One region of the Desulfotomaculum sp. genome, then DNA from elsewhere that is predicted to be linked to it. Evidence: riboswitches for the same ligand, from Rfam matches in the RefSeq annotation. Region 1 holds a riboswitch; the other holds the start of a gene.

Region 1 (4,937 bases):
GGGGATGTATTGGTTCGTGTAAGTGACAAGTACCAATTAGAAATGCATGTGGATACTGATGAAGGAAATGCTGTTGGTTTAAGAAACGGTGATGTCGTATATGCCTATAAGATCCATGGACATATTTCCGAGCTTGTAAAATAGATAAATAAGTAATCGCGTTAGAGGAGGGACCCCCCTTGTTAGTTTTAGTTGTTAACTGTGGTAGTTCATCTATTAAATATAAATTAATGGACATGACCCAAGAATCCGTGTTGCTTTCTGGCCTATCTGAAAGAATTGGGATCGCTGGTTCCAGAATTAAGCAGGAAAATAGTAAGGGTGAAGAATTGGTATTGGAGCAAGACCTGCCAAACCACAAAGCTGCCCTTGAGACCATTTTAAAATGCATTACCGATGAAAAATATGGTGCCATTAAGGACACCGCGGAAATTAAGGCTGTAGGACACCGTGTGGTACACGGCGGTGAAAAATTTAATACATCTGTGGTAATTGATGCTGAACTGATGAAGGTGTTAGAGGAAATGTCAGAATTGGCACCTCTCCACAATCCCCCCAATATTGTGGGTATTAAAACTTGTCAAGAACTGATGCCCCATGTAGCACATGTGGCAGTGTTTGATACTGCTTTCCATTCAGCCATGAGCAAGCAAGCATATACTTATGCTATTCCCTACGAATATTATGAGAAGTATAAAATTCGTCGTTACGGTTTCCACGGCACTTCTCACAAGTTTGTTTCTTATCGGGCAGCGGAAATATTAGGCAAACCCGTTGAAGAGTTAAAGATTGTTGTTTGCCATTTGGGCAATGGTTCTAGTATTTCTGCAGTAGGCAATGGGGTATCACAGGATACTTCCATGGGCTTTACTCCTCTGCCAGGTCTGCCGATGGGTACGAGAACCGGGGATATGGACCCAGCCATTGTTTCTTTCCTAATGGAGAAGGAGCAAATAAGTCTTGCAGATATTAGTAATGTCTTAAATAAGAAGAGTGGCGTATTGGGTGTTTCCGGTATCAGCAGTGATTTCCGTGACCTAGAAGATGCTGCCAACAAAGGCAACGAAAGAGCTGAATTAGCTTTGAGTATGTTTGCCTATGGTATTATTAAATATATTGGAGCTTACACAGCAGCCCTGGGTGGTTTGGATATAGTAGCCTTTACCGGTGGCATTGGTGAAAATTCCGTTGACATGAGAGCAAGGGTCTTAAAAGGACTTGCCTACACGGGTTTACAAATTGATGAAGAGAAAAACAAATCCCGGGGTAAAGAAGTTATCATCAGTAAGCCCGGTGCCCCCTTTGTAGCAATGGTTGTTCCCACCAATGAAGAATTAATGATTGCTCGGGAAACCAAAGAACTGGTTCAGTAGATCGTTTATTTATATAAAGTAAAGAAGTGTCGCGAAACTACCCCTTAGTAGTCAAGCGACACTTTTTTATAGGTACAAAAGGAACAGGTTTGTTGTCCCATTTGTACCACATGCATGATTTGAAACAAACTGGTCAAAATATAGGTAAAAACCTGAGTGGGTTATTTAAAGATTGACATACGAACAAACTCAGGAATATAATGGAGTTAAATTAATAAACAAAACCTTCAGGGTTAGGTGTAATTCCTTACCGGCGGTATGGCCAAAGGGCCAAGCCCGCGAGCCCCTTGGGGCATGATCTGGTGAGATGCCAGAGCCGACAGTTAAAGTCTGGATGGAAGAAGGTTATAGTTGAGCCTGCAAAAAGCATTCTTTTGCATGGCCTACTTGCCTTTGCCAAAAAGCCCTGATCCTTTCAGGGTTTTATTTTGTTTATTAGGCACAAAGAGTTTTTCTAAGGGGATGAAAAAATGGATCAGGACAGGTGCTATATGCAAATGGCCCTTGAACTGGCAGCCAAAGCAAGGGGCCGTACTAGCCCTAACCCCATGGTGGGGGCTGTTTTGGTAAAGGATGGCGAAGTGGTTGGCAAAGGTTATCACGCGAAAGCAGGTGGTGCCCACGCCGAGGTGGTTGCCTTGGCCGACGCCAAGGCAAGGGCTAAGGATGCCACTGTGTATGTTACTTTGGAACCCTGTTGTCATCATGGCAGAACGGGCCCCTGTACAGAGGCTTTGATCAAGGCGGGAGTGAAGAGGGTTGTGGCAGCCATGCTGGACCCGAATCCCTTGGTTGCTGGCAAGGGGCTAAATATTTTAAAGGATGCTGGTATAGAAGTAATATCCGGCCTGCTGGAAGAGGCGGCCAGAGAATTAAATGAGGTTTTTATAAAATACATTACAACCAAAAAGCCCTTTGTGGTATTAAAGGCTGCCACCAGTCTGGATGGCAAAATAGCAACTGCCAGTGGGGAATCAAAGTGGATTACCGGTAATGAAGCCAGAGCATATGGCCACCGGTTAAGGGATCAATATGATGCCATTTTAGTGGGAGTAAATACCGTATTGGCAGATAATCCGTCACTTACGGCGAGATTGCCTGAGGTCAGAGGCAAAGACCCCATCCGCATCATCGTAGATAGCATGGCCCGAACCCCTACTGCTAGCCAAGTGCTTATTCAGGAGTCGGCGGCCCATACGATTATTGCCACAAATGAGTCAGCACCGGTAGAACGTAAGGCAAGCCTAATGGCAGCCGGAGCAGAGATTATGGTAGTTCCTGGGGCAGGGCCAGGGGTAGATCTGGCTAAACTAATGGAACTACTGGGAGAAAAACAAATAGCCAGTGTATTAATCGAAGGCGGCGGGAAAATCAGTGGTTCTGCCTTAAATGCTGGTATCGTTGATAAGATTGCTTGGTTTATAGCACCCAAAATTATCGGGGGTGACCTTGCCCCTGGTCCTGTCCGGGGTGAAGGGATAACAAGTTTACAGGATGCCACCCAAATTTATCAGATGTCAGTGCAACCGTTGGGAACAGACTATCTCGTGACTGGTTATACCTCGAAAGGGGGGAATGGCATATCTTTACCGGAATTGTAGAAGAGATTGGCACCATTAGGGGTATATCAAAGGGACCGGATTCAGCCGGACTACATATTTTAGGCTCCAAGGTTCTGCAAGATACAAAAATTGGTGATAGTATCGCTGTCAATGGTGTTTGTCTAACCGTTACTACAATGGATAAAGGGACCTTTACCGCCGATGTAATGGCGGAGACACTGGCGAAAACAAACCTCAGGGATCTTAAGCCTGGCAGTCCGGTTAACCTGGAAAGGGCTTTGCGGCTTGGTGACCGCATGGGGGGGCATATGGTATCCGGTCACGTGGATGGGATAGGTACCATTGTTGGTAAGGAAAGATATGATATTGCCACCATCGTTACGATTCAGGCCCCACCCCAGGTGATGAAATATATTATTAAAAAAGGTTCCGTAGCCATCGATGGTACCAGTCTTACGGTGGTTGATTTTGCTGGGGATAAATTTCAAGTATCATTAATTCCTCATACAGCCCAGGCCACTGTCCTGGGAGACAAGAAGATTGGTAATTCTGTGAACCTTGAATCGGATATTATTGGCAAATATATCGAACGGTTATTACAGGGGCAGCAGGAAGACAAAGCTGCTGATAGTAAAATTAATCTGGAATTTTTAGCAGCCAACGGATTTTTATAAGGGGGAAAAGTCATGACATACAAATTTAATACAATTGAAGAGGCCATTGAAGATATTCGTGCAGGAAAAATGATTGTGGTCGTTGATGATGAAGATCGCGAAAATGAAGGTGACCTGGTCATGGCTGCAGAATTAGCCACAACAGAGGCTGTGAACTTTATGGCCACCTACGGGCGCGGTTTGATCTGTATGCCCATATATGGTCAGCGTCTTGATGAATTGGATCTGCCGGCAATGGTATCCAATAACACGGATCCCAATGGAACTGCCTTTACCGTATCCGTTGATGCAAAGGAATGCAGCACAGGTATTTCGGCTGTTGAGCGTGCCCTAACCATTAAAAAAATGCTAGATCCCAATACAAAACCCGAAGATTTACGTCGTCCAGGTCATATATTTCCCTTGCGGTCCCAGGAAGGCGGGGTTTTGGTAAGGACTGGTCATACCGAGGCTGCGGTGGATCTAGCTAGATTGGCAGGTCTAAGATCGGCCGGGGTTATTTGTGAAATTATGAAGGATGATGGGACCATGGCCAGGGTTCCCGAATTGGTGGAATTTTGTAAAACCCATGATTTAAAGCTAGTCACCATTGCGGAATTAATCAAATACCGCAGACACCACGAAAAATTTATTAAGAAAATTGAGTCGGCCCAAATGCCTACCCAATACGGTGAATTTACAGCAGTTGGCTATGAGAGCCTAATCGATGGCAAGGGACATATTGCCTTGGTCAAAGGGGACCTATCCAGTGTGGAGGCACCTTTAGTACGGGTTCACTCTGAATGTTTAACCGGGGATGTTTTTGGCTCCGTGCGTTGTGATTGTGGGGATCAATTGGCAAGGGCTATGCAAGCCATCGAAAATGAAGGGGTTGGCGTACTTCTTTACATGAGACAAGAAGGCCGGGGTATCGGCCTGATGAATAAGATTAAGGCCTATAAACTTCAAGATATGGGGGCAGATACCGTAGAGGCCAACCTAGCCTTAGGCTTCCCCGCAGACCTGCGGGACTATGGCATTGGGGCTCAAATATTGGCTGATCTGGGACTGAGAAAAATAAGACTGCTGACCAATAATCCACGTAAAATTGCCGGCTTAGAGGGTTATGGTTTAGAGGTTGTAGACCGTGTACCCATCGAAATCATAGCAGGAAAGTCAAATGAAAAATACCTGAGTACGAAGAAGTGCAAATTGGGACATCTTTTAAGTTTAGAAGAAGCCAATAAAAAAACGGTGAATGAATAAAGATTATCCATTATAACAGGAGGAGAAAACCATGCAGAAAATTTTTGAAGGGCATTTACTGGGACAAGGTTTAAAATTTGGTA
Region 2 (4,937 bases), on a different contig from region 1:
CGGTGACCCTCTGTGGGACACGTCAGGATCCTATTCCTGCGGCTGAAAGGGACTTACCAAGAAACCTCTGTCCATTGATTAAATCCAGCTATGGTTTTGCGGTCAACGGCAAATGCCCCTATTTCGAGTCGGCTGATGTGCTGGTGGCTGAAACAACCTGTGACGGTAAGAAAAAAATGTATGAGTTAATGAGCAAGATTAAACCCATGCATGTGATGAATTTACCCCAAACCTCCCAGGGGGAAGCGGCTCTGGCAGTCTGGACCCAGGAAATGGTTGTTCTAAAAGACTGGCTGGCTGAAAGGTTTGAAGTAGAGATCACAGAGGAAGATATCCGTAAGGCAGTTAAGCTCATGAATAAGGAAAGAGATGCCATGAGACGCTTGCATGCCACCACGAAGGCTAAACCATCCCCTATAACTGGTGTGGATTTATTGGTTTCCGTTTGGACCAAGGGCTTTAATATTAATAAAGAAGATGGTATTTCTTTGGTGGAGCAGCTCACAGCAGAAATTGAAGCATTAACTGCCCAAGGCATTAGCCCCTTCACCAAGGAAACCCCAAGAATTTTACTAACTGGTTGCCCAGTTGGTTTCGGATCGGAAAAGGTTGTTCGTTTACTGGAGGAAAGTGGGGCATCTGTGGTTGCCTTTGAAAATTGCTCCGGCTATAAGGCTTTGGATCGATTGGTGGATGAGAGTGAAACCAAAGATGTCATGGTGGCACTGGCAGAAAAATACCTAAACATTCCTTGCTCCTGTATGACACCCAATGATGGCAGACTGGAATTAATTCATAAAATGGCGAAGGAGTATCAGGTAGATGCCATCGTGGATTTAACCTGGCAGGCCTGCCATACTTACAACATTGAAGCCTTTGTCATCCGGGATTATGTGCAAAACCAACTAAACTTACCCTATCTGCATTTGGAAACGGACTACTCGGAATCGGATGTAGAGCAATTGAGGGTTCGTGTGCAAGCTTTTCTTGAGTTAGTTCAAGGAGAATAAAAGTATGATTACAGCTGGCATTGATGTGGGTTCAGTTTCCACAAAGGTTGTGCTCTTAATTGATGATGAGATAAAATACCTGGTTCGTCCAACCGGTTGGAGTCCCCGGGATGCCGGTTTAAACACTTATCAAGAACTATTAAATTCTGTAGGATGTAAGACCAGTGATGTGGAAGCTATCGTTGGTACTGGCTACGGTCGGATTTCCTTGGGCATGATCGACAAAGCAGTTACGGAAATTCACTGTCATGCCAGGGGTGCCAATTACCTGGTTGGGCGGGGTGGCTTGTTAATTGATATTGGCGGTCAGGACAGCAAAGCCATTCTGATGAATGATCAAGGTAAGGTTATTGACTTTGCCATGAATGATAAGTGTGCCGCGGGAACCGGGCGTTTTTTACAGGTAATTGCTGCTGCCCTGGGGGTTGATGTCAGTGAACTGGGGGAGTTGGCAGAGGGTAGATCCCCCTTGGATATTAATAGCATGTGTACTGTCTTTGCAGAATCGGAAGTGATTAGTTTACTGGCCAAGGGTGCCGATAAGCGGGATATCATTGCTGGGATTCATCGGTCCGTAGCAAGGCGGGTTTGGGGCATGGCCAGCCGTTTCGGAGCCAACCAAGGTGTTATTTTCACCGGCGGCGTGGCCCAAAACCACGATGTTCGCAACCGTTTGTCCGAGGAAGCTGGTTGTTCGGTAATTGTGCCAGAAATCAGCCAGTTGGCCGGTGCGCTGGGAGCAGCCCTTTCTGCCAGGGAACTAACGAAAACGCATTAAATTAACCTCAAAAATGTCGTGGCCAAAAGCTACGGCATTTTTATATATGCTCGGCATGGGCCTTACCTGTAGGGTGAAAGTCCCAACGCGTAAGGCAATAAAGAGTTGACAAAAGTGGACGAGAAAGTATACTTACAAATAACGACTTATTCTCAGGGCGGGGTGAAATTCCCCACCGGCGGTATCTCAGTTATACTGAGGAGCCCGCGAGCGCTCTTTAACTTTAAAGAGGTCAGCAGAACTGGTGAAAGGCCAGTGCCGACGGTATAGTCCGGATGGAAGAGGATACGGCAGTCAGTAAAAATCTGCTCTTAATAATTATTTTAATTTATTTTGCATGAGTGCATGCTGTCTGTCTGGTGTGCCCTGATTCAAGTAAGTCCGACTAATTATTTAGGAGGAATATACTGTGAATCAAAATTTGCTAACTCGATTTGGAAATGCAACCGAAAGAATGGAAGCTGCTCTTGACGCACTTCGTAGTGGTCAGGGAATTTTAGTTACCGATGATGAAGACAGGGAAAACGAAGGGGATATTTTTTTTGCCGCTGAGTCTTTGACCAATGAGCAAATGGCCCTGTTAATCCGTGAGGGCAGTGGGATTGTGTGCTTGTGTTTACCGGAAGAAAGAGTCCAGGCTTTAGATTTACCGATGATGGTGGAAGTGAACACGAGCAGTTTTGAAACGCCTTTTACGGTTTCTATTGAAGCGGCAAGCGGAGTTACGACGGGTGTTTCCGCTGCTGACCGTGTAACTACTGTCAAAGCAGCGATTGCTGACCCTGCAAGACCCAATTTGCTGCGGCGGCCCGGACATATTTTTCCTTTGCGGGCTAAACGGGGCGGTGTGTTGGAACGACAGGGGCATACAGAAGCCAATGTAGACTTAATGCGACTGGCTGGCTTAAAACCTTATGGTGTATTGTGTGAATTAACAAATTCCGATGGTACAATGGCGCGGTTGCCTGAAATCGTGGCATTTGCCGAGAAGAATAATATGATTGTAGTTACAATTAGCGATATAATTGCTTATCGAATGGAAAAGGAAATCGTACCGCAACATGAACCGCAGTATACCTAACGGTACGTACAGTGGTAGGAGAGGAGGGGGGAAGCCCCCTCCTACTCAATCATCTTTCCTAATTTAAACATTAAATCGAAAGTGTATGATATCCCCATCTAGTACCACATACTCTTTTCCTTCCAATCGCAGCCTACCGTTTTCTCTGGCTTGGGCCATGGAACCAGCCCTTACCAAATCAGCATAGGAAACAACCTCAGCCCGAATAAAACCCCGTTCAAAATCGGTGTGAATAACACCGGCAGCCTGGGGAGCTTTCGTTCCAGCGGGCACAGTCCAGGCACGAACCTCTTGGACACCTGCAGTGAAGTAAGTTCGGAGTCCCAGCAGATGATAGGCCGCCCGAATGAGTTTATCCAACCCGGACTCTTCCAGGCCCAATTCTTCCAAAAAGAGCTTCTTTTCGTCTCCCTGCAATTCAGCAATTTCAGATTCCAATTGGGCAGAGACAGGGACTACGGTAGCATTTTCCAGTCTGGCATATTCCTTCACTTGTTGAACCAGGGGATTATTTTCAAAATCCTGGATGTCATTCTCGTCTATATTGGTGACATAGATAATTGGCTTTATCGTTAACAAATGAAAGGATTTAATCAAACTCATCTCTTCTTCCGAAAACGCCATGCTTCGTGCTGGCTTACCCTGGGCCAGAGCTTCTTCCTTTAACCTTTGGATTAACTGATACTCCGTTTTCGCCTGTTTATCCTGGGATTTGAGTTTACTGGCTAGCCTTTCCTGTCGACGCTCCATACTATCCAAGTCAGCCAATACTAATTCCAAGTTAATTACTTCAATATCATTGATTGGATCAATTTTACCGGAAACGTGAGTAATATCATTATTAATGAAGCAACGCACCACATGAGCAATGGCATCCACTTCCCGGATGTGTGCTAAAAACTTATTGCCCAAGCCCTCACCACGGCTGGCACCTTTCACTAAACCGGCTATATCAACAAATTCAAAGGTGGTTGGAACGGTCTTTTTAGGCACCACCAATTCAGTTAGTTTGTCCAGACGCAGATCAGGAACAGATACGACCCCTACATTGGGCTCAATGGTACAAAAGGGGTAATTTGCAGATTCCGCCCCCGCTTGGGTAATGGCATTAAATAAGGTGGATTTCCCCACATTAGGCAACCCGACAATTCCACATTTTAAAGACATTCAATTACTCCTTGTAAAAATATTTTAGGCATACCTTTAAAAGTATAGTAAGAAAAAATTTGCATGGCAAGTTAAAAAAATATTTAGTTATTATCGGTCATTGTTTGAAAAGTATCATTCTACTAAAACCCTGCGTTCTTAATTAACTTGTATGATTTGTATAGATTTGGGGTCCTGTAGAATGATATAGTATGAAATGAAGTGCTCGTTTTGGAATAAGCCAAGTTTGCTAAGAATTTGAGGTGAAATGTTTTCTATGCAAGGAACTTTAATTAAACATTTAGGAAAACATGTGGGTGAAGAGGTAACGGTTCAGGGCTGGTTGTACAATAAAAGGTCTTCAGGAAAGATTCAGTTTTTGATATTACGGGATGGTACTGGGATGGTTCAGGGAGTTTTAGTAAAGAAGGAAGCCCCGGAATTTTTTGATCTGGCTAAAGAACTTACCCAAGAATCAGCCATAAGATTAAAGGGTCTGGTGCGGGAAGAACCCCGTTCAATGGGGGGCTATGAGCTTACGGTTACTGGCTTGGAGATTATTAACCTGGCCCAGGAATATCCGATCTCCCATAAGGAGCATGGGGTGGACTTCCTAATGGATCGCCGTCACCTTTGGATTCGTACACCTAGGCAAAATGCCATTCTGCGTGTCCGGTCCGAAATAGAGCAAGCAGCGAGGGATTTCTTTCACCAAAATGACTTTACCCTGGTGGATAGCCCCATTATTACTCCGGCAGCCTGTGAAGGAACGACGACACTTTTTGAGTTGGACTACCACGGAGAAAAGGCCTTCTTATCACAGAGTGGTCAATTGTACAATGAAGCATCTGCCATGGCAGTGGGACGTATGTACTGTTTTGGACCTACCTTCCGGGCGGAAAAGTCTAAAACCCGTAGACAC

The links. Region 1 has a riboswitch for FMN ahead of ribD (bifunctional diaminohydroxyphosphoribosylaminopyrimidine deaminase/5-amino-6-(5-phosphoribosylamino)uracil reductase RibD). Riboswitches for the same ligand answer to the same signal wherever they lie in the genome.
Region 2: linked by a shared signal. The riboswitch ahead of ribB (3,4-dihydroxy-2-butanone-4-phosphate synthase) and the one ahead of ribD (bifunctional diaminohydroxyphosphoribosylaminopyrimidine deaminase/5-amino-6-(5-phosphoribosylamino)uracil reductase RibD) in region 1 are both predicted to bind FMN.

The regions. Positions count from the first base shown of each region.
Region 1 is NZ_CEVWQM010000003.1:87,670-92,606, reverse strand. Features, by position in the region: gene pduL (phosphate propanoyltransferase) at 1-144, shown strand, start outside; gene AC1U9Z_RS02510 (acetate/propionate family kinase) at 180-1,373, shown strand; FMN riboswitch at 1,593-1,723, shown strand; gene ribD (bifunctional diaminohydroxyphosphoribosylaminopyrimidine deaminase/5-amino-6-(5-phosphoribosylamino)uracil reductase RibD) at 1,844-2,974, shown strand; gene AC1U9Z_RS02500 (riboflavin synthase) at 2,956-3,609, shown strand; gene AC1U9Z_RS02495 (bifunctional 3,4-dihydroxy-2-butanone-4-phosphate synthase/GTP cyclohydrolase II) at 3,622-4,854, shown strand; gene ribH (6,7-dimethyl-8-ribityllumazine synthase) at 4,886-4,937, shown strand, end outside.
Region 2 is NZ_CEVWQM010000024.1:37,115-42,051, forward strand. Features, by position in the region: gene AC1U9Z_RS13755 (double-cubane-cluster-containing anaerobic reductase) at 1-1,010, shown strand, start outside; gene AC1U9Z_RS13760 (acyl-CoA dehydratase activase) at 1,015-1,788, shown strand; FMN riboswitch at 1,933-2,079, shown strand; gene ribB (3,4-dihydroxy-2-butanone-4-phosphate synthase) at 2,198-2,869, shown strand; gene ychF (redox-regulated ATPase YchF) at 2,933-4,036, opposite strand; gene asnS (asparagine--tRNA ligase) at 4,293-4,937, shown strand, end outside.